One region of the Roseibium sp. RP-7 genome, then DNA from elsewhere that is predicted to be linked to it. Evidence: predicted binding sites of a transcription regulator. Region 1 holds the regulator's gene; each other region holds the start of a gene.
What was found. The regulator LexA, encoded in region 1, represses DNA repair genes until DNA is damaged. The targets are predictions, from matches to a motif close to TGTTCNNNNTGTGTTCNG.

Region 1 (7,437 bases):
ATTTTCTATTCTCTTGAGTAATGACAGGTGAATGCTTTTTCCCTTGCCTCGATTGAGAAGGAAAAATATTTCTTGGAATTGTTTTGTTTCCGCTGGGTAACAAAATAAAGAAGACGCCCGGCAATAAAGCCGAGCGTCTTCCGTTTTGATATGCATTCAGCTGAAATGCTGCTGCAAATTCCGGGCGCTTGTCTGTGTGCGGCCTTAGCGGCGCTGGTCGATCGGCGTGTAGTCGCGCAGTTTCTCACCAGTGTAGAGCTGACGCGGACGGCCGATGCGCTGGGACGGATCTTCCACCATTTCCTTCCACTGGGCGATCCAGCCGACGGTACGGGCCAGAGCGAACAGAACGGTAAACATCGTCGTCGGGAAGCCAAGCGCGCGCAGCGTGATGCCGGAATAGAAGTCGATATTCGGGTACAGCTTCTTCTCGACGAAATATTCGTCGTTGAGCGCGATTTTTTCCAGCTCCATGGCAACGTCCAGCAGCGGATCGTCCTTGATGCCAAGCTCGCCGAGAACTTCGTGCGTGGTCTTCTGCATGATGCGCGCACGCGGGTCATAGTTCTTGTAGACGCGGTGACCAAAGCCCATCAGACGGAATGGGTCGTTCTTGTCCTTGGCACGAGCGACATATTCCGGAATGCGGTCCACGGAGCCGATTTCCGACAGCATGTTGAGCGCTGCTTCGTTGGCGCCGCCGTGTGCCGGCCCCCAGAGGCAGGCGATACCGGCTGCGATACAGGCAAACGGATTTGCACCGGAAGAACCTGCCAGACGAACCGTGGAGGTCGAAGCATTCTGCTCATGGTCGGCGTGAAGAATGAAGATGCGATCCATGGCGCGGGCCAGAACCGGGTTCACCTTGTATTCCTCGCAAGGGACCGCAAAGCACATATGGAGGAAGTTTGCCGCATAGCTCAGGTCGTTGCGCGGATAAACGAATGGCTGACCAACGTGGTACTTGTAAGCCATTGCGGCGATGGTCGGCATCTTCGCGATCATGCGCAGGGAGGCAACCATGCGCTGGTGCGGATCGGTGATGTCGGTCGAGTCGTGATAGAAGGCGGACAGCGCCCCAACCGTTCCGACCATGACTGCCATCGGGTGGGCGTCGCGACGGAAACCGGAGAAGAAACGGTTCATCTGTTCGTGGATCATCGTGTGGTAGGTCACACGATTGACGAAGTCGTCCTTCTGGGTCTTCGTCGGCAGTTCGCCGTAGAGCAGAAGATAGCAGGACTCCAGGAAGTCGCCGTGGTCGGCGAGCTGCTCGATCGGGTACCCGCGGTAGAGCAGGGTGCCTTCGTCACCATCAATGTAGGTGATCTTGGACTCGCAGGAGGCGGTGGAGGTGAAGCCCGGGTCGTAGGTGAACATGCCCGTGTCCTTATACAAGGACGAGATGTTCACAACCGACGGTCCGATGGATCCGTCAAGAACGTCGAATGCGTGGTCGTTACCACCGACATTGAGCTTGGCGTTGTTGTCGGCCATTCAGAAACCCCTTTACGTTAAACGGATGTGCTGTCCTGGTTTGACCCTTCAGGCGATGGGTCCCGTTTCCGGTTGCCGGACCAGCACTGGAGACTTTTTCGCGTCTTGCGTAGCCCATTTACTGCACTGCCGCAAGCTGGCCGATATAACGCTTTGGTCAAAGACGGATTTCGCCAACCAGAGCGACTGCCGGAAGCTTGGCTTTTGCCTAAAAATGCATCCGGCAGTGCTTTGTCTCAGGCTGCCTGATCCTGAATTCTGGCAAGGGATTCTTCCCGGCCAAGAGCGATCAGGACGTCATAAATGCCGGGTGACGTGCCTCGGCCCGTCAGCGCGGCCCGTAGCGGCTGCGCCACCTTGCCCAGTTTCAATTCCTTGTCTTCCGCGTAGGCCTTTACAGCAGTTTCCAGCGGGTCCGCGCTCCAGTCAGAAGCGCTGGAAAGAACTTCGTGAAGATCCTTCAGGATCGCCCGGGCGTCGTCGTCCAGGATCTTCTGGGCCTTTTCGTCGGTGTCGAGCGGGCGCTGACGCCACAGATAGGAGGCGCTTTCCGTCAATTCGACCAGGGTCTTGGCCCGTTCCTTCAGTCCGGGAAGTGCTGCAAGTGCGGTGTTCTCGTTGTCACCATCGGCAAGCCAGGCGAGAATCCGGTCGCCGCCTTCGGCGTGTGCGAGATAGACCTTCCAATGGCTCAGCAATTCGCCGTCATCGGTCGCGCGCATGTAGTGACCGTTGAGGTTCTCAAGTTTCTTGAAATCGAAACGCGCAGCAGACTGACCGACAGCGTCAAAACCGAACCACTTGATCATGTCTTCGAGCGAAATGATCTCCTCGTCACCATGGCTCCAGCCGAGACGTGCCAGATAATTCCTCATGGCCTGCGGCAGATAGCCCATCTCGCGATAGGCTTCGGCCCCGGTCGCACCGTGACGTTTGGAAAGTTTTGCGCCGTCCGGCCCGTGAATGAGCGGAATATGCGCCATTGCCGGCACATCCCATCCCAGAGCCTTGAAGATGAGCGTCTGGCGGGCTGCATTCGTCAAGTGATCGACGCCGCGGATGATGTGTGTGATGCCCATGTCGTGATCGTCCACCACAACAGCGTGCATATAGGTCGGCGTCCCGTCAGAGCGCATCAGTACGAAGTCATCAAGGTCCTTGTTCGGGATCACGACGCGACCCTGAACGAGATCGTCGACCACCGTCTCGCCTTCCTGAGGGGCCTTGATGCGGATGACCGGGTCAACGCCGGCCGGGGCTTCGGAGGCGTCTCGCTCGCGCCATGTCCCGTCATAGCGGGGTGGCTTGCCCTCGGCGCGGGCTTTCTCGCGCATGGCGTCAAGCTCTTCCGGGGTGCTGTAGCAGCGATAGGCCGTGCCGTTGGCCAGCATTTCCTCGACCACTTCCTTGTGGCGCTCAACACGGGAGAACTGGGAAATCGGGTCTCCGTCCCAGTCGAGCCCAAGCCAGGACAGGCCGTCAATCAATGCGTCCACCGCTTCCTGCGTGGAGCGAGCCCGATCCGTATCTTCGATCCGCAGCAGCATCTTGCCGCCGTGATGACGCGCGAAGAGCCAGTTGAAGAGCGCGGTGCGAGCGCCGCCGATATGCAGGAACCCGGTCGGGGACGGCGCGAAGCGCGTGACGATGTTCTGTGCCATGGTGCTTTATGAAAGTCTCTGTCAGTATGACGGCGCGGAGCGCGCCGGATTGGTGGCGCGGTCTTAGCACAGGCTTTGGCGAGGCTAAATAGGGGCTCCGGCCATTTCTTGGACCAAAACGAGGAGCTGAAGTGACGTCACGGTCCGGTCCGCTCGATATTTCTGCCGGCCGGTCGCAAACGGCAACCCTTGATGTTGAGCACGAGGATTTATCACCTGCCGTGCTCAAGCCTGAAGTGCGTGAGAAACGACGTTCAAGGCTAGCGGGTGGTGGCCACACTTATTCCGCTCACAATGCGTCAGCAGATCGTCTTTGGGATTCGCAAGGGCTGTTGTGGTGTGCCTTCGCGTTTGCCGCGGGAATTGGAGTTTACGTTTCGTTGCCCGAAGAACCTTCCTGGGTTCTGTTGGGATTTCTGGTCGCGCTGGTAAGCGCGGTTCTCTGGCGTGTGAAGCGGCGCGGCACGGTGGCGGTTTCCGTCGTTCTCTTCCTGGCATTCTTTGCCGGACTGGCAGCCTCCAGTCTTCGCACGGCATATGTTTCGGCGCCGCGCCTTGCCGAACAGATGAACGCGGATCTTGCTGGCTACATAGAAGAGATGGACAGCGGGGCGGCCGGTCACCGGATCGTACTGGCCGTTTCCTCGGTCAATGGGCGTCCTGTCGAGGAAGGCGAGTTCCCCGTTAAGGTGCGCTTGCGCGTTCCGGCAGGAAGCGACGTTGAAGTGGGGCGCACCGTGAGCGTCAGTGCGCGGCTGTTTCCCCCTGCAGGTCCCGTCTTTCCAGGAGGATACGATTATTCCTTCCGGGCCTTCTTTCAGCAGATAGGTGCGACGGGTTTCAGTTTCGGGTCCCCCGAGGTCATCGAGGCTGAGGAGGCTGGAAATGAATTTCGCCCCGCCGTTGCCGTTGCCAAGTTTCGAATAGACCTCGCGGAGCGTATCAGGAGCAATCTTTCGGAACGGCCGGAAACCGCACTGATCGTTGCTCTTCTGGTTGGAGACCGCAGCGGTATAACCGAAGAACAGGAAGAGATTTTACGGGCCGCCGGACTGGCGCACATTCTTGCAATTTCCGGGCTGCATATGGCGCTCTTTGCCGGCGGCGCCTATGGCGCGGTCTTGCTGCTCTTTTCGTTGGTGCCGGTCCTGACGCTCAGGTGGCCGGTGCACAAATGGGCTGCGCTTTCAGCCCTTGGTGCTGCTGTTATTTATCTGCTTCTGTCCGGTGGTGCGGTTGCGACGCAGCGCTCGTTCCTGATGATCGCGATTGTCTTTGTCGGAATTCTGGTGGGGCGACGCGGCCTGACCCTGCGAAGCGTAGCGTTGGCTGGCCTCGTACTCTTGCTGATTGCTCCTGAGCGGTTGTTTTTTCCCGGCTTCCAGATGTCCTTCGCTGCCGTAATCTGCCTCGTTGCCGTTTATGATCTGTGGCGGCAGCGAGATCGTTCCCTGTCATCTGGTGAAAGAGTGTCCGGATGGGGCATGGCGACTTGTCTTTACCTCGGCAAGTGGGTTGCAGGGTTGTTCGTCACCGCATTGGTCGCGGGGCTGGCGACCGGCATTATAGGAGCTCATCACTTCAGCCGCATTGCGCCCTATGGCCTTGTAGGCAACTTGCTGGGAATGCCGGTGTTTTCACTTGTTGTGATGCCGATGGGAGTACTTGCATTCGTTCTGATGCCCTTCGGCCTTGCAGCTCTCCCTCTGGCTGTCATGTCTTTCGGAGTTTCACTTCTGTTGAAGGTTGCTTCCTTTACCGCAGCCCTTGATGCCGGCGGCGGAACTTCCGGAAGGCTCGACGGGGCTGCTGCATTGCTATTGCTATCATCATTATTTGCCGGATTGTTGGTGCCTGGCAGAAAGCGTGTGCTCGCAGGAGTGCCTCTCGTCGCAGGAATATTGCTTGTTCTCACCAGCCGGCCTCCGGATATCCAGATTGCTGCAAGCGGCTCTCGAATAGCTGCCCGCGATGAAACGGGAACTTTGCGTTACGCAGCAAGGGGGAGATCGTTTGCAAGTGATCTCTGGCTGCAGTCGGAAGGAGTGAGGAATGATGCGATCTTGTCGCGCAAGATGAAATCGCCTCAAAGAAATTGCGATGACGACGGTTGTGTCATCAGGGCCTACGTCAATTCAGAGGACGCAGAACGGCTGGATAGCAGGCAATCGTTTCTTGCAATCGCGCAGCCAAAGACATTTGAAGCGTTTCAGCTGGATTGCCGATATGCCGATTTGGTCGTGACCGATCTTGTCGCTCCGGAGAGCTGCGGTGCAGCCCTCGTCCTGGATCGCGGTACGCGCACCGAACGTGGTGCCGTCTCCATCTGGCTATCGCCCGGTGATTTCAGCGAGGCCGCAAATGCTACGAGCGGTGCCAGTGCACCGGGCCATCCGCCAAACGAAAATCTGAAAATCAAGAAACTGAAGTATGCCATCCCTGATCCACCGCGCCCCTGGCATCACCAGGGTACGGTAACAAGAGATAGCCTGCGTCTAGCCGAGCGCGCCTCAGTGGCCGAAGCGCGCGCAGAGGAGTGACTGGTCAATACTGACGAAACAGGGCAACGAGGCGGCCCTGAACACGAACGCGGCCGGGACCGAAGATCCTGGTTTCATAAGCCGGGTTGGCTGCTTCAAGAGCGATGGAAGCGCCTTTCTTGCGCAGCCTCTTCAAGGTGGCTTCTTCATCGTCCACAAGTGCAACCACGATGTCGCCACTGTCGGCGCTGTCGGTCCGGCGGATAAGAACGGTATCACCGTCCAGAATGCCCGCCTCAATCATGGAATCACCACGAACCTCCAGCGCGTAGTGTTCCCCGCGACCAAGCAGGTCCTGCGGCACTGTGATGGAATGGCTGTGTGTTTGAATGGCCTCGATGGGCACGCCGGCTGCAATGCGGCCCATGACGGGAATTTCCGTAACACTGGACACCGGCACCGGTGCAGCTTTTTCCGGCTCCGGTTTGCCGAGTGAGCCTTCAATGACTTCAGGTGAGAAGCTGCCTCTTGGCCGTGGAGCGCCCAGGCCGGGTGCGATGGAGTCCGGAAGACGAACAACCTCCATGGCTCTGGCCCGGTTTGGCAGGCGCCGGATGAAGCCACGTTCTTCAAGCGCAGTGATCAGGCGGTGAATGCCGGACTTGGAGCGCAGGTCGAGCGCATCCTTCATTTCGTCGAAAGACGGCGGCACACCGGTTTCTTTCAGTCTTTCGTGAATGAACATGAGCAGTTCGTACTGCTTGCGCGTCAGCATGTAGGCGTCCCCTGACCGAGAAAACATCTGGTACAAATCAAGAACATGGTACCTGTTCTCATTGTGTTCTGCAAGGGTAAATGTTCTCTTACTGTTCTTGGCTTCGAACAAGTTGCCGTATTCAATCCGTCTCCGATATCGGATTCAGGTCGTCCTTCGATCCGGTCATGATCAGCAGTTCACAGGTGATCAAAGTCGGCGCGCCACCAGCGGTGAGAATGCCCCGATGCAGTCCACCTTCGAGATCAACGGCGCGGATTGGGATACAAAGCTCTTGCTTCGGTTTCGCGCCAGCGTTTGCAGACAGGAGTATCTCGGAGATCAGACCTGTCATCGGCTGGGCATCGCGGAACGCTGCTCCGGCCAGACTGCCCAGTCCATAGACTTCGTAGGAGGGTGCTTTCAGCTCTTTTGCGAGTTCTTGGATGCTGTCCGTCAGGTCGGCAAACGGAGCGAGTGTGGTGATAAGCGCATTGTAGTCGGTTGTCCGTGACTGTTCGTCATCCTGTTGCACACGAAACAGCGTGAATTCGGTTTCCGGATCCAGCGATGCCACGAAGGCTGCGCCTTGCAGGCCGTACCCTTTGATAGCCCCCTGATGCGCAACCTTCAGCGTATGCGGCAGTAAGTGGCCAAGGTGCTCGGCTTCTTCCTCGTGCCAATAAGCGTGTACATGAGCGAACCATTCACCATCTCGTATCCCGAGAATGGCAACTGCGGACTCCAGCGTTGCGCCTTTCGAAGAGTGCGTGTCGCTGTACCAGGCTGCATGTCGGTCATCGATTGCACAGGCAGGCATTACGAAGTCGAACGCTTCGAGCGTGAGCCCGGAAAGATCGAGAACGGCGGAGCTCAGTCCTTGGTGCGTGGCGAAGCGGCCCAGCGCCTCCAGCAAGGGAGTTTGCTCTGCCAGGGAGATTTCCAATGGTTTCGCCAGACATCTGGCATGGGGGAGCCGATTGATGGCAGAAGGGCCGGGATGACGAATGTCGGACAGAGACCTGGGGGCGGGCCGTCTCACAAC
Region 2 (7,437 bases), on a different contig from region 1:
TGGTCAGGGCCTTTTGGGCTGCGGCACGCACGGTCTTGCCGTCCGGTCCTTCAGCTGCCGCGTCAGGGGCAAACCGGAAGCCAAGCAGATTCCCGATGTGCTGACCTTCCACGAGCACATCGCCGCTCGATGTAATTTCCGCTTCCAGCATTGCGTTCTCTCTCAAACGTCGCATCAATACACTTGTACGCCGATCCACGAACCGCTGCGTCAGCCGCTCGTGAAGGGCGTCAGATAGTTTGTCTTCTATGTCGCGCGTCTCGCCCTGCCAGTGGGCCGGATCGGCCAGCCAGTCGGGACGGTTGGCGACATAGGTCCAGGTCCGGATATGTGCAATCCGGTTTGCGAGAGTGTCGATATCACCATCTGTCCGGTCTGCGAAGGCCAATTGACGCGAGAACCAGTCATCGGCAATCGCATTGTCCTGCATCAGGTGGGTGTAAATGGTGTTGAGCAACTCTGCGTGGTTCGCCGGGGCGATCTTACGATAGTCGGGGACCTGACACACGTCCCATAACAATTCGACCGCATTTCCGCCCTTTGCCATGCCGGATATTGCGGGATCGCGCAATAAATGTTCAAGAGCGGTGATGTCGTCGCCAATGGGTGCCCTCGCGAGACCCTCTTCGCGCGGCACCATGTCGAGGCTTGAGCGCAAGGCGTTTGCCGACGAAAAATCCAGCGCACTGTTGCGCCATTGCAGCACTTTCAGGCTGTCGAAGTGGTGGCTTTCGATCTGTTCGACCAGGTCGTCGTCCAACGGATCGACCCGTCCGGTCACGCCAAAGGTACCATCCTTGGTGTGGCGGCCAGCCCGTCCGGCGATCTGACCCATCTCCGAGGCGGTCAGCTGGCGGTACTGGTAGCCGTCATATTTGCGGTTACCTGCAAAGGCGATGTGATGGACATCGAGGTTCAGCCCCATGCCGATGGCGTCGGTCGCGACCAGGTGATCGACATCGCCGTTCTGGAACAGTTCCACCTGGGCGTTGCGCGTGCGCGGGCTCAGCGAGCCAAGCACCACGGCAGCCCCGCCGCGCTGGCGACGGATGAGCTCTGCAATGGAATAAACTTCGTCTGACGAGAAGGCGACGATGGCCGAACGGGCCGGCAGGCGCGAGACCTTCTTGGAGCCCGCATATTCCAGCACGGACATGCGCGGCCGCGTGACCACATTGATGCCCGGCAGCAGTTTTTCCAGCAGCGGGCGTGCGGTCGCCGCACCCAGCAGGAGCGTTTCGGATTGACCGCGAACATTCAGGATGCGGTCGGTGAAGACATGACCGCGATCGAGGTTGCCCGCCAGCTGCACTTCGTCGATGGCGACGAATTCCGTCTTCAGGTCCAGCGGCATGGCCTCAACCGTCGAGACCCAGAACCGCGGGTTCGTCGGGACGATCTTTTCTTCGCCGGTGACCAGCGCCACCGCTTCCGGACCCGCGCGGTCGGCAACGCGGTTATAGACTTCACGCGCGAGCAGGCGCAGCGGCAGCCCTATCAGCCCTGAAGGCTGGGCCAGCATGCGTTCAATGGCGAGGTGGGTCTTGCCGGTATTGGTCGGTCCGAGCACGGCCGTCACAGTGCGGGACCGGGCAGACGGCGGCAGCGGCAGGGTCTGGGGACGGGGCATGGGGAGGCTTGTGATCGGCTTTCTTCGGATCGGCGCAAACGGATGGCGCCTATATCTGGTGTCGCGTGTCTAGCACAGCCGGGGCGGGCATGTCCTTATTCTTTTGGCCAGCCGGTCAGGTTTTTGACGGTTGAAATATGTTGTGGAGAACGACTCTGGAACAAACCGAAACCGAATCGGCGACTCCGGACGATTCAGGATTTGTTCCCTACGACATGTGGTTTGCGAGGTGGGTGGAGCCACAAAATCCTGAATCTGGTCAAGAGGTTGAGTCGTTTTACGCGGTTGTGGCTGATTTGCTCCGAATCTCTGTCAATGATTAATTTTCCATAAACGCGTATCATCGCCGGAGGGAGAATGCCGTTTACCCGGGGACACAGGGTGAACGAATCTTGGACGAATCGCTGATTCATGAAGGTTGCGGATTTGTTCTCACAAGATCTAGTGGGTTTCCGGTAGAGCGGTGTCTACGCAGTTGGGCCGTCCGGAGGATGATTTTGTCTTGCCGACAGGAAAGTGTCCCGAAATGGTCAGCAGCCACGCAAGCCGGTTTTTGCGGTTTCGGCGCCTGTCCCGATCTGAAAATTGCTGCGCTGCACCTTTTTCAAAAAGTCCGGGAGGATCTGGGGTTCAATCGAATTAGTGTTCGTTTTCCTACAGTTACGGGCGCAGACGCAAAATTATTTTCCAAGTTAAAAAAAGGACATAGCTTCTGCCCCTTTTCAAGCGCCTCCGACCAAAGTAGAAATCTTGCCGAAACTGGCTTTTCGTTTTGCGTAAAATTAGGGGGAGAAGGCGTTTGGCGATAACAAAAATTCTCGTTGCTAACCGATCTGAAATCGCGATCCGGGTGTTCCGTGCCGCCAACGAGCTGGGCATGAAGACCGTTGCGATCTATGCCGAGCAGGACAAACTGGCATTGCACCGGTTCAAGTCCGACGAAGCGTATCAGGTCGGCAAGGGGCTCGGGCCGATCGAGGCGTACCTCTCCATCGACGAGATTATCCGCGTTGCCAAACTCTCCGGTGCAGACGCCATTCACCCCGGTTACGGCCTTCTGTCCGAAAGCCCGGAATTCGTGGATGCCTGCGAACAAGCCGGCATCACCTTCATTGGACCGAAGTCCGAAACCATGCGCCGCCTGGGCAACAAGGTGGCCGCGCGCAATCTGGCCATCGAGGCGGGTGTGCCGGTGATGCCGGCAACGGACCCGCTGCCGGACGACATGGACGAAATCAAGCGCCAGGCCGCCGAGATCGGCTACCCGGTCATGCTGAAGGCCTCCTGGGGCGGTGGTGGCCGCGGCATGCGCGTCATTCCGGACGAAGCAACCCTGGCCAAGGAAGTTCTGGCGGCCAAGCGCGAAGCCATGGCGGCATTCGGCAAGGACGAGATCTATCTGGAGAAACTGGTCCAGCGGGCGCGCCACGTCGAAGTTCAGATCCTGGGTGACGGCGAGAACGTGGTTCATCTGTTCGAGCGCGACTGTTCCATCCAGCGCCGCCACCAGAAGGTGGTCGAGCGCGCTCCGGCGCCGTATCTTTCGGCCGAAAAGCGGGCCGAACTCTGTGAATATGGTCTGAAGATCGGCCGGGCGGTGAATTACCGCGGCGCCGGCACGGTCGAGTTCCTGATGGATGCCGACACCGGTGCCATCTACTTCATTGAAGTGAACCCGCGCGTTCAGGTGGAACACACGGTGACGGAAGAGGTCACCGGTATCGACATCGTCCAGGCACAGATCAAGATCTGCGAAGGCGAGAAGATCGGCACGCCGGAAAGCGGCGTTCCCTCCCAGGACAAAATCCGTCTCAACGGCCACGCCCTGCAGTGCCGCATCACGACGGAAGATCCGGAGCAGAACTTCATTCCGGATTACGGGCGCATCACCGCCTATCGCGGAGCGACGGGCTTCGGCATCCGTCTGGACGGCGGCACGGCTTATTCCGGTGCGGTGATCACCCGTTTCTACGATCCGCTTCTTGAAAAGGTCACGGCGTGGGCCCCGACGGCGGAAGACGCCCGCAAGCGCATGGACCGCGCCCTGCGCGAATTCCGTATCCGCGGTGTGGCGACAAACCTGGTGTTCCTGGAGAACATCATCAGCCACGCCGACTTCAAGGCCAACAACTACACGACCCGTTTCATCGACGAGACGCCGGCCCTGTTCGAGCAGACCAAGCGTCAGGACCGCGCAACCAAGCTCCTGACCTATATCGCCGACGTTTCGGTGAACGGTCATCCGGAAACCAAGAGCCGTGCCCGTCCGCCGAAGGATGTGGCCGCGCCCGTCATCCCGAACTTCGGCGATGCCAAGCCCTCCGGCACACGCCAGTTGCTGGACGAATTGGGTCCGAAGGGTTTTGCCGACTGGATGAAGGACCAGAAGCGGACGCTGGTGACCGACACGACCATGCGCGATGCGCACCAGTCGTTGCTGGCAACCCGCATGCGGACCCACGATATCGTCAACATCGCGGATGCCTATGCAGCCGGTCTGCCGAGCCTGTTCTCGCTGGAATGCTGGGGTGGCGCGACCTTCGACGTTGCCATGCGCTTCCTGACCGAAAGCCCGTGGGAACGCCTGCACAAGATCCGCGAAAAGGCGCCGAATATCCTGTTGCAGATGCTGCTGCGCGGCTCCAACGGTGTCGGTTACACCAACTATCCGGACAATGTGGTCAAGTATTTCGTGGCGGAAGCCGCTGAAAACGGCATTGACCTCTTCCGCGTGTTCGACTGCCTCAACTGGGTGGAGAACATGCGTGTGTCCATGGACGCGGTCCAGGAAGCAGGCAAGCTGTGCGAAGGCGTGCTCTGCTATACCGGCGACATGCTGGACAGTGCGCGGCCGAAATACGACCTGAAATACTATGTCGGCCTTGCCAGGGAACTGGAAGCAGCCGGCGCACACATCCTGGGTCTCAAGGACATGGCCGGCCTGTTGAAGCCGGAAGCAGCCAAGGTCCTGATCCGGACGCTGAAACAGGAAGTCGGCTTGCCGATCCATTTCCACACGCACGATACGTCCGGCATCGCCGCGGCCACTGTTCTGGCAGCGGTCGAAGCGGGCGCCGACGCGGTGGATGCAGCCATGGACGCGCTGTCCGGCCTGACCTCCCAGCCGTGCCTTGGCTCCATCGTGGAAGCCCTGCGCGGTTCCGACCGTGATACCGGCCTCGATGCCAAGACGATCCGCCAGATCTCGTTCTACTGGGAAGCGGTGCGGACCCAATATCGTGCCTTCGAAAGCGACCTGCGCTTCGGGGCATCGGAAGTCTACCTGCACGAAATGCCGGGCGGGCAGTTCACCAACCTCAAGGAACAGGCCCGTTCGCTTGGCCTGGAAACCCGCTGGCACGAAGTGGCGCAGGCCTATGCCGACGTCAACATGATGTTTGGTGACATCGTCAAGGTGACCCCGTCTTCCAAGGTCGTCGGCGACATGGCGCTGATGATGGTCAGCCAGGGGCTGAGCGTGGCGGAGGTCGAGGATCCGGCTAAGGACGTCGCGTTCCCGGACAGCGTCGTCAAGATGCTGCACGGTGACCTCGGCCAGTCTCCGGGCGGATGGCCGGAAGCGCTTCAGAAGAAGGTTCTGAAGGGCGAAACCCCGATCACCGTGCGGCCGGGGTCGCTCCTGAAGGATGCCGATCTGGATGCGGAGCGAAAGACTGTTTCCGACAAGACCGGCCACGGCATCAGCAACACCGAGCTTGCCTCCTATCTGATGTACCCGAAAGTGTTCACCGACTTCGATAAGGCCCAGCAGCAATATGGTCCGACGTCCGTCCTGCCGACCCCGGTCTATTTCTACGGCCTGGAACCGGGTGACGAGATCTCCGTCGATCTGGAAGCCGGCAAGACGCTGGTGATCCGCTGCCAGGCGATTGGCGAGACCGACGAGAAGGGCGAGAAGAAGGTCTTCTTCGAGCTCAACGGCCAGCCGCGCAACGTCAAGGTTCCGGACCGCGCCCATGGCGCCACCGGAGCTGCCGCAATGCGCAAGGCCGAGGACGGCAACGCGGCGCATGTCGGAGCACCGATGCCGGGCGTCATTTCCACGGTGGCGATCACCGCCGGTCAGGATGTCACCGCCGGTGATGTGCTGGTCTCGATCGAAGCCATGAAAATGGAAACCGCGCTCCACGCCGAACGCGACGGCAAGGTCAAGGAAGTCCTGGTCTCACCGGGTTCGCAGATCGACGCCAAGGACCTTCTGGTGGTCTTCGAAAGCTAAGATGCTGGAGACAGCACCAATCAAAGGCCGTCCGGATCCATTCCGGGCGGCCTTTTTGTGTCCGCCTCACCCGTCATTCCGGACCAGCGCGGCGGAGCCGCGTGCAGATCCGGAAGCCGGATATCATTCGCGCTTCAAGCGCGTCTTTCTTCCAGCTTGAGGGTTCGCAGCGCTCATGCAGATGCGCTGGATTCCGGATCTGCGTGCAGCTTCGCTGCACTTGTCCGGAATGACGGTGGATGTGCCTCTCGATTGTCATCCCGGGCGAAGCGTAGCGCAGACCCGGGATCCAGTATTCCCGGGCAGATGCAAATTGCGTCGAGCCCTGTCTTTTTCTGGGGCACCGCCCGCGTCTCCTGTGGAAACGTGTGTGGGGTAACAAGAGACGATAGTCGAGTTTCTTCGAATGTTGTCCTAGGAGCTGCTCCGATTTTCGCTTGGCCAAGGGCTAGAGCTGTTTCGATAGTCCAACTTTTTCCATCTCTACCTTCAGGATCGGATCGAAGCTCATCTGCCGCCATTCTTCCCGATATCCTAGATGGCGGTACAGGCTAAAGGCGCGGCTGTTGAGCGCGGCAACCTGGATGTAGGCAACAGGGTGACCACGGTCGAGGATCTCTGTTTCAAGTGATCTGACCAAGGCTGTCCCAACACCGAGCCCCTCGAACGCAGGAGCGACCCAGATGTCGGAGATAGTGTCCTCGGCGTGTTCGCAGGCGCCGATGCCTGCAGGTTCGCCGTTGATTGTTCCGACGATCACCGCAGGCCCGAATGTTTTAAGAAAGGGAATAAATGGATTGTCAGCAAGGATCTCCTGACGGACTTTGTCCGGGACAAGAGGGGCAATGCCCTTCAGCCAGGCCTCCAGGCCAATACGAGCCAGGGTTTCTGTTTCTTCGGGCCTGGCGTTGTGAAGGTGAATTGCTGGACGGTCCAAAGCGTGTGTCACTCCCACTCCTGAATGATTGCCAGAAGCTTGCGGTTTCTGTTTCGCCGCATAGACAGCCTTATTCGCAAGAGTTGCGCAATCGGCGTCATTAAAAGATTGGGTGCTTGCGACACTCATTTCAAAAGCCGTTCGGGATTATTTGGGGCGACTTTTGTTACTCTTTCGTCTGTCACCGGAGGTGAGACGCGCAGGGGGTGGCGGTGACAATTGTTGCAGAATTCTAGGCGCCTGAACCCCCGCCACTGTCGTTCCGGATCTGCGCACGGCTTCGCCTTGCTTGTCCGGAATGACGGTGGAGGCAGTTCAGGGCCACGTTAAAGCAATGTCTTGCCGGGGTATCGGGTCTGATACGCCGGTTATTCCGCTGCCTTCAACATGCCGTGGCAAACCGGGGCGGCGGCCGTGCCGATCCAGAGGTCCAGAAAACGGTCGAGCCATTTCCGAACAGCGGGATCGTAAACGAAACGTCCGGCAAAATGGTCGCGGCGTTGCTGGGCGCCGGGCAGCTCCATGCGCGGGGCGCCCTTGGTCGTCCAGCGGACCATCATCTGGTGGGTCAGTTCCGGGTGAAACTGGATGCCGTAGGCGCAAGACCCGACGCGGATCGCCTGGTTCGGA
Region 3 (7,437 bases), 260 kb from region 1:
CGGTTCGGATCGACACGTCCGCGCCTGGAATCCAGAACATATGTCAGAACGGCTGCACTCATCTCCATCTCGAACCGCATCGTGGCGGCATCGAGTGCCTCACCTTCAAGACCTTCAGTTACGGGAAGATCGACGACATAGTCTTCCGGGTTCAGCGCAAATTTGCCTGTATCAGCGAGACTGCTACGGACCGCGATTGCCTTTTCTGTCGGCTTACCGTCTTTCACCCAGACGAAATCGGGATGCTCACGATAGAATGAAATGACTGCAGAACCCACTTCCGGAAGGACGGTGAGCGACATGTCTTTCAATGCCGGACGCGCCGTGTCGAATGCGGTCAGAACGACCGGAGCCTGTGGCAGGCTATCGCTTTCGGTGCTCGGGGCATCCGTCGTTTCAACGGGCTGGACATCAGGCTTCACCTCGGCGGACTTGATCTCCGACAGCTCAGCCAGCGAAACCTTCTTCCAGCTGTCGGCCGTGTAATTGAGGTAGCGCGGCGCAGAGACCTTTGCGGTAACGACCTTCTTGCTAAGATCCTGTTGGCGCTCACGCTCCTGCTGTCGGCGATGCGCTTCCGGATTGAACAGACGCTGGAACAACCCCTGCGCGGAAGCAGGTTCTACCGAGACCAGGTTAAAACCGGAAAAAAGCACCGTCGCCATCAAGCCAGCCCTGAGGGACGTCCCCAGGACGGAACGTTTCGGTTTTTTCCTGGTACATTCGCTCAGTGCCATTGCATTCGCTCGCATTGTCTAAACCCGCTTATTTTAAATCTTTTCGAACCTGACGCCTTGCCCAAGTCACCAGGGTTTTATTGCTTCCCTGCAAGGATCGAAGGCTGTTCGGCATATCCGCCGAGGATGTTCTACATCCGAGCGTGATATGGCAACGCAGTTACCGTGCAACCGGGCCCCGCGACCCGATTCCCGGAAACTGCGCCCGTAAACCGTTTGATACTATAACAGGGTTCATCAGATGGTTAAGGGGCGCCGTCCTACACAGGTTTGAAATCAGCCGACTGTGACGATTTTGCCTCGTTGCTGACAGTACAGCTGCCCACCATCACGGTGCCAGAAACGGCAGAACTGCAGCTGTTTGGAAAAACTACCTGGCGTGATTGGCATCACGCCCCCTTCTTCGTCAAAGGGGTATCTACGGCTTCACGAGTACGTGAGACATTACCGGAGAGCCAAATGCCGTTTCAATTCAATGTTGGTGACCATTCGTCACCGATCTGGAAATACACAAGTTTCAACTCTTCCCAGTATTCAAAGCTGAAATGGGCCAGAAACAAGCTTTTCAAGATGGTCAAGAACAACCCGGGATGTAATGCCTATTTCCGGACGCTACCCAAGGGGCGAAGCTTGTCGGACATGATCAACGACAGCTCGATTTGGGTGAATTACGGACCGACCATTTCACCGCTACATGGGGAAATCCACGTTCCTTCCGGGGAAATCGCGGTTGGTGACCGGGCCTTTAAAATGGGCAGGTGGATGGTGCTGGCCACCATCATTCATGAATTCGCGCATCACAACGGCGCCCCGATTACGGGTGGCGACACACGCGCAGAAGAAGCCGTCTATCACTGCGGTCTCGGCAGTGCGCAGGAATATTACGACGGCATTGATGACCCGAACACGCCTTACGACCCGAACGTCGGCGGTTGATCAACATACCCTGGTGCGCGGCCCCAAAGCATGGGACCGCACCCGGTAGGGCAGAAAAAGATCAGAACGGAATTTCGTCGTCCATGGGGCCGCCACCGCCACCGGACGGACCGCCGTAACCGCCACCGCCGCTGGAACCGCCGCCATAGCCACCACCAAAATTCCCGCCGGAACCGGAGCCGCCGCCGCCGAAGCCACCTCCGCCGCCGCCTTGTGAGTCATTGCCGTAATCGGGAAGACCGCCGGATGCACCGCCACCTTCGCCGCGGCCGTCAAGCATGGTCAGGTTGGAGTTGAAGCCCTGCAGCACGATCTCGGTGGAGTACCGGTCCTGACCGGACTGATCCTGCCATTTGCGGGTCTGAAGCTGGCCTTCGAGATAAACCTTTGATCCCTTGCGCAGATATTGCTCCGCAACTTTGCAAAGACCGTCGTTGAAGATCACGACGCGGTGCCACTCCGTCTTTTCACGACGCTCACCGGTGTTGCGGTCGCGCCAGGATTCCGACGTCGCAATCCGGAGATTGGCGATCGGGCGGCCATCCTGCGTACGGCGGATTTCCGGGTCTGCTCCCAGATTGCCGACCAAAATTACTTTGTTGACGCTGCCCGCCATACTGAACTCCTGTTTGTTTTTCGTTGACCCCGCCGACGATGTTCGTGTGCTTCTCCGGCACGTGTCGATAAACGGTCAACGTTGCAAGCTTTGCTGCTAGAAACCAGAACCCTAACGGCACGCCAACAGCTTCGCCGCTATTTTCGCCAGGCTTCACTCATTTTCCACAAGGCAACTCACAAACTGCCGCCTGGTTCATCCGCCTAAAATTCGAGCAAAGTCGACAGACACAATCCTTGATTGCGCCAAGTTACAATTTGCTCCACTTTTGTTCCAATCAAGCCCCGATTTTTCTGTCAGGACATTATCTCACGAACTGCGAGGTTTCGGTCACCTATTTCTGCTCGGCTCCTGACGCGGCAATCGTTAATGTACTTGTTTTGTTCTTACCATTTCTGTAAAAGCGATTCAATCAGGCATCGCATCGACAAGTGCCTCCAGCACGATAATGAAAATGCCTCACTGGAAGCTCCGCCCGAAACTGCTATATCGGGGCAAACAGACATCATCGGCAATGGACCATCTTAGCGTATGCGAGAGCAACAATCGGCTTTGGGCGACGCATGCGGTCAGAAAGAACGACAATGAAGACAGCCAAGGGATCGCAGTCGGAAGAAGCCTGGAAGGCGGACCCAACACGGGTCATCAGCATCCGTGGCGCACGAGAGCATAACCTCAAGGGCGTCGATCTGGACCTGCCCCGCGACAAGTTGATTGTCATGACCGGCCTGTCTGGCTCAGGCAAGTCGTCACTCGCCTTCGACACCATATATGCAGAAGGACAGCGGCGGTACGTGGAAAGCCTGTCCGCCTACGCGCGTCAGTTCCTGGAAATGATGCAGAAACCGGACGTCGACCAGATCGACGGACTGTCGCCGGCAATCTCCATCGAACAGAAGACCACGTCCCGCAATCCGCGCTCCACGGTCGGGACGGTTACGGAAATCTACGATTACATGCGCCTTTTGTTTGCGCGTGTCGGCGTTCCCTATTCCCCCGCCACCGGTCTGCCGATCGAAAGCCAGACCGTCAGCCAGATGGTCGATCGCATTCTGGAACTGGAAGAAGGTGCCCGCCTCTACCTGCTCGCGCCGATGGTTCGCGGCCGCAAGGGCGAGTATCGCAAGGAACTTGCCGAGCTGATGAAGAAGGGTTTCCAGCGCGTCAAGATCGACGGAACCTTCCATGAGATTTCCGAGGCCCCTGCCCTCGACAAGAAATTCAAGCACGATATCGACGTCGTCGTAGACCGTATCGTCGTGCGTGACGATATCTCCGGTCGGCTTGCCGATTCACTGGAAACGGCGCTGAAACTTGCCGATGGCATTGCAATTGCCGAATTTGCCGACAAGACCGACGAGAACGGCAACCCGGAACGGCTGATCTTTTCCGAAAAATTTGCCTGCCCGGTATCCGGCTTCACCATTCCGGAAATCGAGCCGCGTCTGTTCTCGTTCAACAATCCCTTCGGCGCCTGCCCCACTTGTGACGGCCTTGGAACAACACTCGCCTTCGAGGAAGACCTGGTTGTTCCTGACCACTCGCTTTCCCTGCGCGAAGGAGCTGTCCTGCCGTGGGCGAAGACAGGGTCGACATCACCTTATTATGCCCAGACGCTGGAAGCACTCTGCAGTCATTTCAAGGTGTCCATGGCAACGCCCTGGAAGGATCTTCCTTCGGAAGTGCGCGAGGCAATCCTTCATGGAACCGGCAATGCGAAGATTGAATTCGTCTATGATGACGGCGTCCGCAGCTACCGGACAGAGAAGACCTTTGAAGGTGTAATCGGCAATATCGAGCGGCGCTGGCGCGAGACGGAATCCACCTGGGTTCGCGAGGAACTGGCAAGGTTTCAATCCGATCATGCCTGCCCGGCTTGCAGCGGGTTCCGTCTGAAGCCGGAAGCGCTTGCCGTCAAGATCGCCGGCAGGCATATCGGTCAGATCACCGAACATTCCATTCGCGATGCAAGCCTCTGGTTTGAAGCCCTGCCGGAGCAACTGAACGACAAACAGAGCGAAATCGCAGGCCGCATCCTGAAGGAAATTCGCGAGCGGCTGAAGTTCCTGAATGACGTTGGCCTTGAATATCTCACCTTGTCCCGGTCTTCCGGAACACTGTCAGGCGGCGAAAGCCAGCGTATCCGCCTCGCCTCGCAGATCGGCTCGGGGCTGACAGGAGTTCTCTATGTACTGGATGAGCCGTCCATCGGCCTTCATCAGCGCGACAACGCCCGTCTTCTGGAAACGCTGAAACACCTGCGCGATCTCGGCAATACGGTGATTGTGGTCGAGCATGATGAAGACGCGGTGCTGACTGCCGATTACGTTGTCGACGTCGGACCAGGAGCAGGTGTCCATGGCGGGCAGATCGTCGCCAAGGGCACTCCCTCCGAAATCATGGCCAATCCCAATTCGTTGACGGGGCAGTACCTGTCTGGATCCATGATGGTTTCGCGCAACGACGAGCGCAGAAAAATCAACAAGAAGCGGAAGATCTCCGTTCGCGGCGCCCGCGGCAACAATCTCAAGGACATTGACGTCGACGTGCCGCTCAGCACGTTTACCTGTGTCACCGGTGTGTCGGGTGGCGGCAAGTCCACGTTCCTGATCGATACGCTCTACAAGGCCGCAGCTCGTCGCCTCAATGGCGCGCGGGACAACCCTGCCCCGCACGATCGCATCGAAGGCCTGGAAGTGCTCGACAAGGTCATCGACATCGATCAGTCACCGATCGGCCGGACACCCAGATCCAACCCGGCGACCTACACCGGTGCCTTTACCCCGATCCGTGAATGGTTCGCCGGCATGCCTGAAGCCAAGGCCAGAGGCTATCAGCCCGGCCGGTTCTCCTTCAACGTCAAGGGAGGCCGCTGCGAAGCCTGTCAGGGCGACGGCGTCATAAAGATCGAAATGCACTTCCTGCCGGATGTGTACGTCACTTGCGACGTATGCAAAGGCAAACGGTACAATCGGGAAACGCTCGAGGTCGAGTTCAAGGGCAAGTCGATTGCCGACGTGCTCGACATGACCGTGGATGAAGCCGCCGTGTTCTTCTCCGCAGTTCCCGCTGTACGCGACAAGATGGAGACACTGGCGCGTGTCGGTCTCGGCTACATCAAGGTCGGCCAGCAGGCGACCACGCTCTCAGGTGGTGAAGCGCAGCGCGTAAAGCTTGCGAAGGAACTCTCCAAGCGCTCGACGGGGCGTACGCTGTACATACTGGACGAACCCACGACAGGCCTGCATTTTCACGATGTCGCAAAGCTGCTGGAAGTGCTTCACGAACTGGTCGACCAGGGCAACACCGTACTGGTGATCGAGCACAATCTTGAAGTCATCAAGACGGCAGACTGGATTATCGATCTGGGACCGGAAGGAGGCGACGGTGGCGGCACGGTGGTTGCAACCGGACGGCCTGAAGACGTTGCCGAGGTTTCGGAAAGCTACACGGGTCAATTCCTGAAGGAACTGCTGCAGCGACGTCCGCAACGTGCACACGACGCTGCGGAATAGGTCTTAACCAGTCTCCAGTTACGTGACGACAGGCATGTGTGCACCGCACACATGCCTTTTTCATTTGTATTTCCGCATGTTCCACGAATCATCTCGAATCTGTCTGCGCAAGCTTTGCTGCATTGCATCAAACGCATGTCAGGCATGCAGAGATGGCACTTCTTTTATTTCGAGTGGTGAAATATATCATTGGACAACAACGGCGCGGAACGCACACGCGTTTCGATAATTAAGGAATAAGAAGATGTTTGACACCGTGCGCCAAAAGTACAGCAACTGGGTAAGCTACCGCCGTGCGGTTGACGAATTGTCCCGCCTTTCGGCCCGTGAGCTTGCCGACCTCGGCATCTGCCGCAGCGACATCAAATTTGTCGCGCGTCGTCAGATTGGCTGAATGAAATAAAGAGATCGCGTCCCTAGGCATCCTCCTCCCAGCCGACGGGCGTGTGACACGCAGGGCATCCTCCTCCCAGCCCTGTCACGTCGAAACGTCGCCCGCCAGCACCTCCTCCCGCTGGCGGGCGTTCGTTTTTCTGGCGTCCTGATTTCCTCCCATGCCTGTCTGGTCAGGCAAGAGATTCCTCAAAATTCTGACACTCCAACGCCAAGTGCGATATCTGGATGTGTTGAACTATCTCCAGGTCGATGTCTCTGCTCTTGCGGCGACAGCTCGCTCATTCCTCCAAGCGAAGCAATCCCTGTGAGAACGCCCAAGCGATGCGAGTCAGCACAAAATAGGTATTCACAAGCTGGGTCGTTACCCGGGCCGGGGTCGCATTCGGATAATTTGATGTCTTCGCTTGTTGCGATGCCACGTTTTCGATTGGGCTGGTAGATCGACAACCTGTCTTGTGAACTCCACCGTCTTCTCCGCTATCGCCGCCTGCCTTCCGTCAGCGCAGATCACTTGTGCGTACCAGGTCAGTCTAGAGTTTTCAGGCGAGACCAAATGACGGACTGATCCGTAGAAAGGAACCCTCCCGACTCCATTTCCATTTCGCACCTGCGAACACTCAAATCATGACAGCTATGCGAAGCATGCGGGTCGTTTTGCCATTTCAACCCCATTAAGGCTTTTTTAATCTGCATTTTCTGCATATCAGCTTCGCAATTTCCCCTCTACCTCGCACTGCACAAAACACCTATCTTCCAGCCTGTAAGAGATGAACGGGCCAGACGCCGATCCGCGGTGCCATGGCCATGAGATAGCGAAAGGCCTAAACCATGATCGATACTGTTGTTCGCAAATTCAATAACTGGAAACGCTTCCGTCAGACCTATGACGAGCTGTCCAACCTGTCCAACCGCGAACTGGACGACCTGGGCATTGCCCGCTCCGACATCGCTCGCTACGCGCGCATGTCTGCGAAATAACAAAGCTTCGCGGTCAGAAGGTATCCTCCTCCCAACCTGATGACCGCATCTTCCGCGCTCCATGCGTGGAACTCCAAAAGCGCCTGCCGGTACCTCCTCCCACCGGCGGGCGTTTTTTTTTGTTTTGTCGGCAATCATATCGGTGCCCGACATCAGACCATTCCGTCACATCGATATGGCGCACATTGCGGTTGCCCGACTTTGCCTGTAATCAGGTCGGCAAAGCAATTGTCCGGATCCACCTTGCCGCAAGTCGGTG
Region 4 (7,437 bases), on a different contig from region 1:
GTCATACGCGCGCATGGACAAAAGCCTGTCGATTTCCTCCAGGCAACCCGCGGTCGTGCCATGGTGACCGGTTCCGAAGGCAAGCGCTGCTTCGATCTCGATGCCGATGGCCCCACCTGGAACCTTGTCTCTATCGTGGCTGCCGTGAACAACGAAACGACCGGCCTTTACCGGCTTCAGCCCTTCCAGGCTCTTCTCGACCCAATTGATATCCGGCAGTTCTTCTGCTTCCAGCGGCGCGGCAAATGCATCGGCACCGACACGGTCGCGCACCGTCGCAGCCGCCTCTTCCGGCTCCATGTCGAACAGCAGAATTTCAGCCGCCCACAGGCGTCCGTCCGGCGTTGCTTCGTAGATGGTCACCGGATTGCCGTCGTCCTCAAACGCCCGTTCAAGAATCTCGGAGATCCGCTTGGCTTCCAGTTCTTCAGCCGTGATCCGCACCCGGATGGTTTTCATCGCCGCTCGCGCCTGTGGTTATTGGGGTCAAGGCGTGCGGTATAGCGGGAAGCGGCCAGCGATGCCAGCTTGAAACGGTCCCGGGACTGGGCAAACCGGGTCTGTGCCCCATTTCATTTGGAAATGCGAGGAAACACCCATGACTTGCCCCCGTTCGCACCTAAACTGGCTGCAAGTGACCGGATGTCTGGTTGCTGCCCTTCTTTGCCTCCAGCTTCTCATCCTCCCCGCCTGGGCAACGTCCGAGCAGGATCAACTGTTTGAAGCCTTGAAGAACGCTCCGAATGAAGAGGCGGCCAGCAAGATCGAAGATAGCATCTGGCACACCTGGCTGGATGCCGCCCCCACGCCGGAGATCCGGCAGAAGGTGGACGAGGCCATGCGTAAACGAGGATCCTATGACTTTCAGGGTGCGAAGGATCTGCTCGACACGGTCGTGGAAGAGGCACCGGATTACTCGGAAGGCTGGAACCAGCGTGCCTTCATCCTCTTCCTGCAGGGTAATTACGAAGCCAGCCTCGAAGATATCGAACGCGCCCTTAGCCTGGAACCACGGCACTTTGGTGCCTTGTCCGGCAAGGCAATCATCTTCATGACGCTCGGCAGGGTGCAAATGGGCCAGGAAGTGCTGCGTGAGGCCGTCGGTATACATCCCTACCTGAAGGAACGCGACATGCTGATCAAACCGCAAGGTGTCGATCTCTAGAACGGCCCCAGGCGCAAAGTGTCTCAGGCTTTGGGGCCAACCCAAGGATACATCAGGTGCGAGACCAAATTCCCGGTTCTATTGGAGCGTAGCCGTCAGAAGCAGTTCTCCGTACAAGTTCTTGCAACCAGCCGGTCAGTGCCGTTCGACGAAACTGTCGATGACCTTCTTCACCCCTGCCTTTTCAAAGTCGATGGTCAGCTTGTTTCCCTCGATCGACTTGATGGCGCCATAGCCGAACTTGATGTGGAACACGCGCTCGCCCAGAGAGAATTGCGATGGCGTGTCACTGACGGATTTCGCCACCAGCTCTCCTTCGATGGTCAACGGCCCCTGACGCTTTTGCCGCGCGGACTGATACCCACGGCCGCCGCCATCGGAAAATCCGCTGGAGGACTGCTTGGCACGCTGCGCACGTTGCCAGCCCGGCGTGGAGTAGCTGCCCTTGTCGAAGGGATCATGACTGTCGAACCGGGACGGTCCGTAACCGCCACCGCCATAGCCGCCATAGCTGGACGAAGCTTCGGCAATCTCGACATGGTCCGGCGGCAGCTCGTCCAGAAACCGTGAGGGAACGGTGGACTGCCAGAGGCCGTGAATGCGCCGGTTGGACGCGAAATAGAGCTTTGCGCGTTTCTTCGCCCGGGTGATGCCGACATAGGCCAGCCGGCGCTCTTCCTCCAGACCGGCGCGACCGGATTCATCCAGCGCGCGTTGGTGGGGAAACAGCCCCTCTTCCCAGCCGGGCAGGAAAACCGTGTCGAATTCCAGCCCCTTGGCCGAGTGCAGCGTCATGATGGATACGGCGTCAGTCGCATCCGCGCTGTCCCGGTCCATGACGAGGGAAATATGCTCCAGGAAACCGGCCATGGATTCAAATTCGTCCATCGACCGGATCAGTTCCTTCAGGTTGTCGAGCCGTCCGGGCGCTTCCGCCGAGCGGTCCTGCCGCCACATCTCGGTGTAACCGCTCTCATCGAGGATGATTTCCGCCAGTTCGGTGTGTTTCATCTGGTCGAGCTGGCGCCTCCAGCGCTCGAAGTTGTCGAGCACGGACTTCAGCGCGTTGCGTGGCTTTGGCTTCAGTTCTTCGGTATCGATAAGCTGGCTTGCCGCCTGCATCAGTGGAATACGCTCTGCCCGGGCAACGCCATGGACCAGTTTCAGCGTCGCATCGCCAAGACCGCGCTTCGGCGTGTTGACGATGCGCTCAAACGCCAGATCGTCCGCGGGCTGCGCGACACAGCGGAAATACGCCATGGCGTCGCGGATTTCCATGCGCTCATAAAATCGCGGACCGCCGATGACCCTGTAATTAAGCCCCAGCGTCACAAACCGGTCTTCGAACTCGCGCATCTGGAAGGATGCCCGCACCAAAACCGCCATTTCATTGAGCGAATGACCTCGCGACTGAAGCGTCTCGATCTCGTCGCCGATGGTGCGCGCTTCTTCTTCGCTGTCCCAGACGGAGGCCACCGACACCAGGTCGTGGTCGGGTTCCTCGAAATCGGTGAACAGGGTCTTGCCGAGCCGGCCTTCGTTGAAGGCAATCAGATGGGATGCGGCAGCCAGGATATGACTGGTCGAGCGGTAATTGCGCTCCAGGCGAATGACGACGGCGCCCTTGAAGTCATGTTCGAAGCGCAGGATGTTATCGACTTCCGCGCCGCGCCAGCCGTAGATCGACTGGTCATCATCACCGACACAGCAGACATTCGGGTTGCCCTGGGCCAGCAGCCGCAGCCACAGGTACTGCGCGATGTTGGTGTCCTGATATTCGTCCACCAGCATATAGCGGAAGCGGCGCTGATATTCCTTGAGGACATCCGGCTGGGTCTTGAACAGCGTGATGACATGCAAAAGCAGGTCACCGAAATCGGCCGCGTTCAGGATCGACAGGCGCTCCTGATATTCCTCGTAAAGCTTTCGGCCCTTGCCGTTGGCAAACGCCCGCGCCTCGCCTTCCGGGATGTCCTTCGGCCCAAGAGCCCGGTTTTTCCAACCATCCAGCATCCCGGCAAAGGCCTTGGCCGTCCAGCGCTTGTCGTCCAGCCCCTCGGCCTGGATGATCTGCTTGATAAGGCGGATCTGGTCGTCGGTATCGAGAATCGAGAAGGACGATTTCAAGCCGACAAGTTCGGCATGCTTGCGCAGGATCTTCACACAGATGGAATGGAACGTGCCGAGCCACGCCATGCCTTCCACATTGCCGCCGACAAAACCGGCAATGCGTTCCTTCATCTCGCGCGATGCCTTGTTGGTGAACGTGACAGCCAGAATTTCGGACGGCCGCGCCAAGCCGGTTGCCAGGATATGGGCGATGCGTGTTGTCAGCACGCGGGTCTTGCCCGTACCGGCACCAGCCAACACCAGAACCGGCCCTTCGGTCGTTTCCACCGCCAGCCGCTGCTCCGGGTTCAGCCCCGTCAGATAGTCCGGTGCCCGCCGTGCCGCCATCGCCCTGGCCGCGATCCCTCCTTGCGGCCGCACGGGAGCAGGCGCGGACTCCGCCCGCGTGCCGATAGGCTGGAATGGATCGTCAAAGGAATCGTCGTACCCGTCCGGGTCGGTCATGGTTTACTGGTCCGGTTTCAAGCGCTTGTTTTGAGAACAATATAGCAACATACCGGCGCTGGCGAGGCAGGAATGACCGATTTGGTGGGGACAAGAAGCGGGCTTTTCTTATTTGAACCGGCAACTGCGTGAGGCCGCCTCCTTTGACAAAGCCGCGACAGATTTCAGGAACCCCAGAGGTTTGCGGTTCCAGCCAGCACAGGGGTTACTGGATCCCGGTCTTGCCGCTACGCGTCAAACCGGGATGACAAGAAGCAAAGCCATGCCCTGAAGCCTCTCTCTTGTCATCCCCGCGCAGGCGGGGATCCAGTAAACAAGGGAGCCTGTTGCTTGACCAAGCGGCGGGAGAACTGGCAATGCCCAGAAAACGATCGAACCAACGTAAAAGTGTCAAGCCAGTTTAGCAAACAGGTCGTCCCAGTTTGGGTTCCGTTCTTCGATCAAACGGATCTTCCAGGCACGATTCCAGCGTTTGAGCTGTTTTTCCCGCTTGATCGCCCACTCGATTTCCTCGTGGACTTCGTAATACACCAAGCGATGCACGCCATATTTCGCGGTAAACTGGCTTCCGAGGCCTTCACGGTGCTGCGAAACCCTGCCCAACAGGTCATTCGTCACCCCGACATAGAGCGTGCCGCCCAGTCCGCTTGCAAGAATGTAGACATAGTATTGCTGATCGAGGTGCAACGTGGAGCCTTCGTTGAAATTTTTCCCGGATAAACGTTAGTCCTGCTGATATGACGCAGCCGATACCGGTTTCGGGAAACCCGGAGGTTTGTGGTTCCAGCGAGCACAGGGGGTACTGGATCCCGGTCTTGCCGCTACGCGTCAAACCGGGATGACAAGAAGCAAAGGCATATCTTGAAGCCTATCTTGTCATCCCCGCGCAGGCGGGGATCCAGTAAACGCAGGCACCGGTGGAGCAAAATGCCTCTGCCTCGGGCCTTTCGTCAAAAAAACCCGGATGACAAAACACGAAGGGAATACCCGCTCAGGCCCCCACCAGATCGAACCAGTCATCCTCGGAGATAACCTCGATCTCCAGCTCCTGGGCCTTTTTCAGCTTTGAACCAGCTCCAGGTCCGGCCACCACCAGGTCGGTCTTTTTCGACACGGACCCGGCTGTCTTGGCACCAAAGCGTTCTGCCATGGCCTTGGCTTCGTCGCGGGTCATGCGCTCCAGCGAGCCGGTGAAAACCACTGTCTTGCCTGCGACCGGTGAGCCGGAGGCGTTGATCTTTTCAGCGTCCTTGGGTGATACCTCGACCAGAAGTGCGTCGAGTTGGTCGAGATTGTGTTGCTCGGCAAAGAACTCCGCCAGCGCCTCGGCAACGATATGGCCGATGCCGTCGATGTCATTGAGCTCTGTCCAGGCTTCGCCCGCCGTGTCATGCGCCGCCTTCATGGCTGCATAAAACGCCACCCAGGAGCCATAGGCACGTGCCAGAAGCTTGGCGTTGCCCTCGCCCACGTGACGGATGCCAAGGGCGAAGATGAAACGATGAAGGTCAATCTCTCGCCGCGCGTTGATTGCCTCGAAAAGGTTCTTCGCCGAAACGGCCCCCCAACCTTCCCGGTTGCGCAACTTGGTGAGAGAGCGCTTGTCCCGCTCCTCCAGCGTGAAGATGTCCGCCGGTGCCATCACAAGGCCTTCCTTGTAGAAGGCGTCGACCTGCTTGTCGCCGAAGCCTTCGATGTCGAAGGCATTGCGCGAGACGAAATGCTTGAGCTTTTCCGTTGCCTGGGCCGGGCAGATCAGACCGCCGGTGCAGCGGCGCACCGCATCACGGCGCCCGGTTTTTTCCTTTTCCTCGCGCACCGCGTGGCTACCGCAGGCGGGGCAGACAGTCGGAAACTCGAAGGCTTCCGCCCCATCGGGGCGTTTGTCCAGGTCGATATCGACAATCTGCGGAATGACGTCGCCGGCACGCTGGATCTTCACCGTGTCACCGATACGAAGATCCTTGCCGCCGCGGATCGACTCTCCGTCCTGGCCAATGCCCTTGATATAGTCTTCGTTGTGGAGGGTCGCGTTTGAAACGACGACACCGCCCACCGTAATCGGCTCCAGCTTGGCAACCGGCGTCAGGGCACCTGTTCGGCCAACCTGGATCTCGATATCGTTGAGAATGGTGTAGGCCTGTTCGGCCGGGAACTTGTGAGCGATCGCCCACCGGGGTGACCGCGAAACAAAGCCGAGGCGTTCCTGCAGGTCCAGCCGGTCGACCTTGTAGACCACACCATCGATATCATAATCGAGCTGGGCACGGCTTTCCTCGATGCCGTGATAGACCCCGAGAAGCTCTTCCACGGTTTCACAGCGTTTCATCAGCGGGTTGACCTGGAAGCCCCAGGCTTCCAGCTGCTTGACCATGCCGAACTGGGTGTCTTCCGGCAGCTCGCTCATCTCGCCCCAGGCATAAGCGAAGAACCGCAGCGGGCGGGAGGCCGTGATTTCGGATTTCAGCTGGCGCAACGAACCCGCCGCCGCGTTGCGCGGGTTGGCGAAAACCTTGCCGCCATTGGCTGCCATGCGCTCGTTCAGCGCCTGAAAATCCTTGTGCGCCATATAGACTTCGCCGCGCACTTCAACGACACCCGGCACCGTGCCGGACAGCTTCTCCGGAATATCCTTGATCGTCTTCGCGTTCTCGGTGACGTTTTCACCTGTGGTGCCGTCACCTCGCGTTGCGGCGTAAACCAGAGTGCCGTTTTCATACCGAAGAGACAGCGACAGACCGTCGATCTTCGGCTCCGCGGTAACCGCCAGAGCCCCCATCAATGGATCGAACTTCAGAAACCGGCGCACGCGGCCGACGAAGTCCCGGACGTCGTCATCGTTGAAGGCATTGTCCAGCGACAGCATCGGCACCCGGTGAGTAATCTTGCCGAAACCGGACGCCGGGGCCGCCCCTACCTGGGCAGAGGGACCGTCTTCAAGAATGAGATTGGGAAACCGGGCCTCGATGGACGCGTTCCGCCGGCGCAGGGCGTCATAGTCCGCATCCGAGATCACCGGGGCATCTTCCTGGTGATAGCGGCGGTCGTGCTCGGCGATTTCCGCCGCCAGCCGTTTCAGCTCAACCTGTGCTTCCTCCTGCGTCAGGGCGTCGATGTCGGTTTGGGCGAAGGAAGTGTCAGTCATGATGTCTTCACGAAATGTGTCAGCGGGACAGGCCGAGTTGATGACCGGATTAAATCGGATACCGGAACCGAATGGCGGGCTCAAGCGTTGATAGCACATCGAACCGGCAAAACTCGATGCTGGTCAATGTTGGAATGAGGAGACACGAATGGCTTATCAGGACCGTGAAACGCATTATGTCGAGAAGACGAACGGCAACAGCGCTGGCTGGTTTATGGCCGGAGCGCTTGTCGTCGCGCTGATCGCAGGCGGCCTGCTCTATGCCAATGGCTTTTTCACGAACGACGAAGAGCTGAGCATCGAGCTGAATGTCCCCAATCTGGGAGAAGGTGAACTGAAGCTGCCCGACATGAAGGAAGCACCGCTCGTCAAGGAGCCGTAAGTCCATTTCTCATTTGAAAACTGCACCACAGGGCGGGAGCTTCGGCTAACCCGCCCTTTTTTTGTCCACCGCGCCGGATCCTATTTCCTATTCCGCAGCCGTCAGCAGCCGGCGCGCTGCGGCGCGGGCTTCTTCCGTGATAACGCTGCCGGCAAGCATCCGGGCAATTTC

Region 2: a site for LexA is predicted at 1,776-1,793, ahead of ACVDG9_RS24625 (helicase-related protein). Genes of this name have one in related genera too.
Region 3: a site for LexA is predicted at 2,548-2,565, ahead of ACVDG9_RS11975 (single-stranded DNA-binding protein). Genes of this name have one in related genera too.
Region 4: a site for LexA is predicted at 3,772-3,789, ahead of ACVDG9_RS17625 (ATP-dependent helicase). Genes of this name have one in related genera too.

Annotation. Positions count from the first base shown of each region.
Region 1 covers NZ_JBRKQA010000001.1:2,907,979-2,915,415, reverse strand. The annotation lists gene gltA (citrate synthase) at 205-1,497, opposite strand; gene gltX (glutamate--tRNA ligase) at 1,734-3,158, opposite strand; gene ACVDG9_RS13115 (ComEC/Rec2 family competence protein) at 3,290-5,698, shown strand; gene lexA (transcriptional repressor LexA) at 5,703-6,413, opposite strand; gene ACVDG9_RS13105 (hypothetical protein) at 6,535-7,338, opposite strand; gene ACVDG9_RS13100 (acyl-CoA synthetase) at 7,431-7,437, opposite strand, start outside.
Region 2 covers NZ_JBRKQA010000003.1:382,770-390,206, reverse strand. The annotation lists gene ACVDG9_RS24625 (helicase-related protein) at 1-1,630, opposite strand, end outside; gene pyc (pyruvate carboxylase) at 2,430-5,870, shown strand; gene ACVDG9_RS24615 (GNAT family N-acetyltransferase) at 6,319-6,936, opposite strand; gene ACVDG9_RS24610 (glutamine amidotransferase) at 7,176-7,437, opposite strand, start outside.
Region 3 covers NZ_JBRKQA010000001.1:2,649,786-2,657,222, reverse strand. The annotation lists gene ACVDG9_RS11985 (L,D-transpeptidase family protein) at 1-665, opposite strand, end outside; gene ACVDG9_RS11980 (hypothetical protein) at 1,197-1,673, shown strand; gene ACVDG9_RS11975 (single-stranded DNA-binding protein) at 1,735-2,289, opposite strand; gene uvrA (excinuclease ABC subunit UvrA) at 2,874-5,804, shown strand; gene ACVDG9_RS11965 (DUF1127 domain-containing protein) at 6,049-6,198, shown strand; gene ACVDG9_RS11960 (DUF1127 domain-containing protein) at 7,029-7,178, shown strand.
Region 4 covers NZ_JBRKQA010000002.1:632,220-639,656, forward strand. The annotation lists gene ACVDG9_RS17615 (50S ribosomal protein L11 methyltransferase) at 1-459, opposite strand, end outside; gene ACVDG9_RS17620 (tetratricopeptide repeat protein) at 599-1,165, shown strand; gene ACVDG9_RS17625 (ATP-dependent helicase) at 1,301-3,739, opposite strand; gene ACVDG9_RS17630 (GIY-YIG nuclease family protein) at 4,130-4,426, opposite strand; gene ligA (NAD-dependent DNA ligase LigA) at 4,731-6,884, opposite strand; gene ACVDG9_RS17640 (hypothetical protein) at 7,033-7,266, shown strand; gene recN (DNA repair protein RecN) at 7,354-7,437, opposite strand, start outside.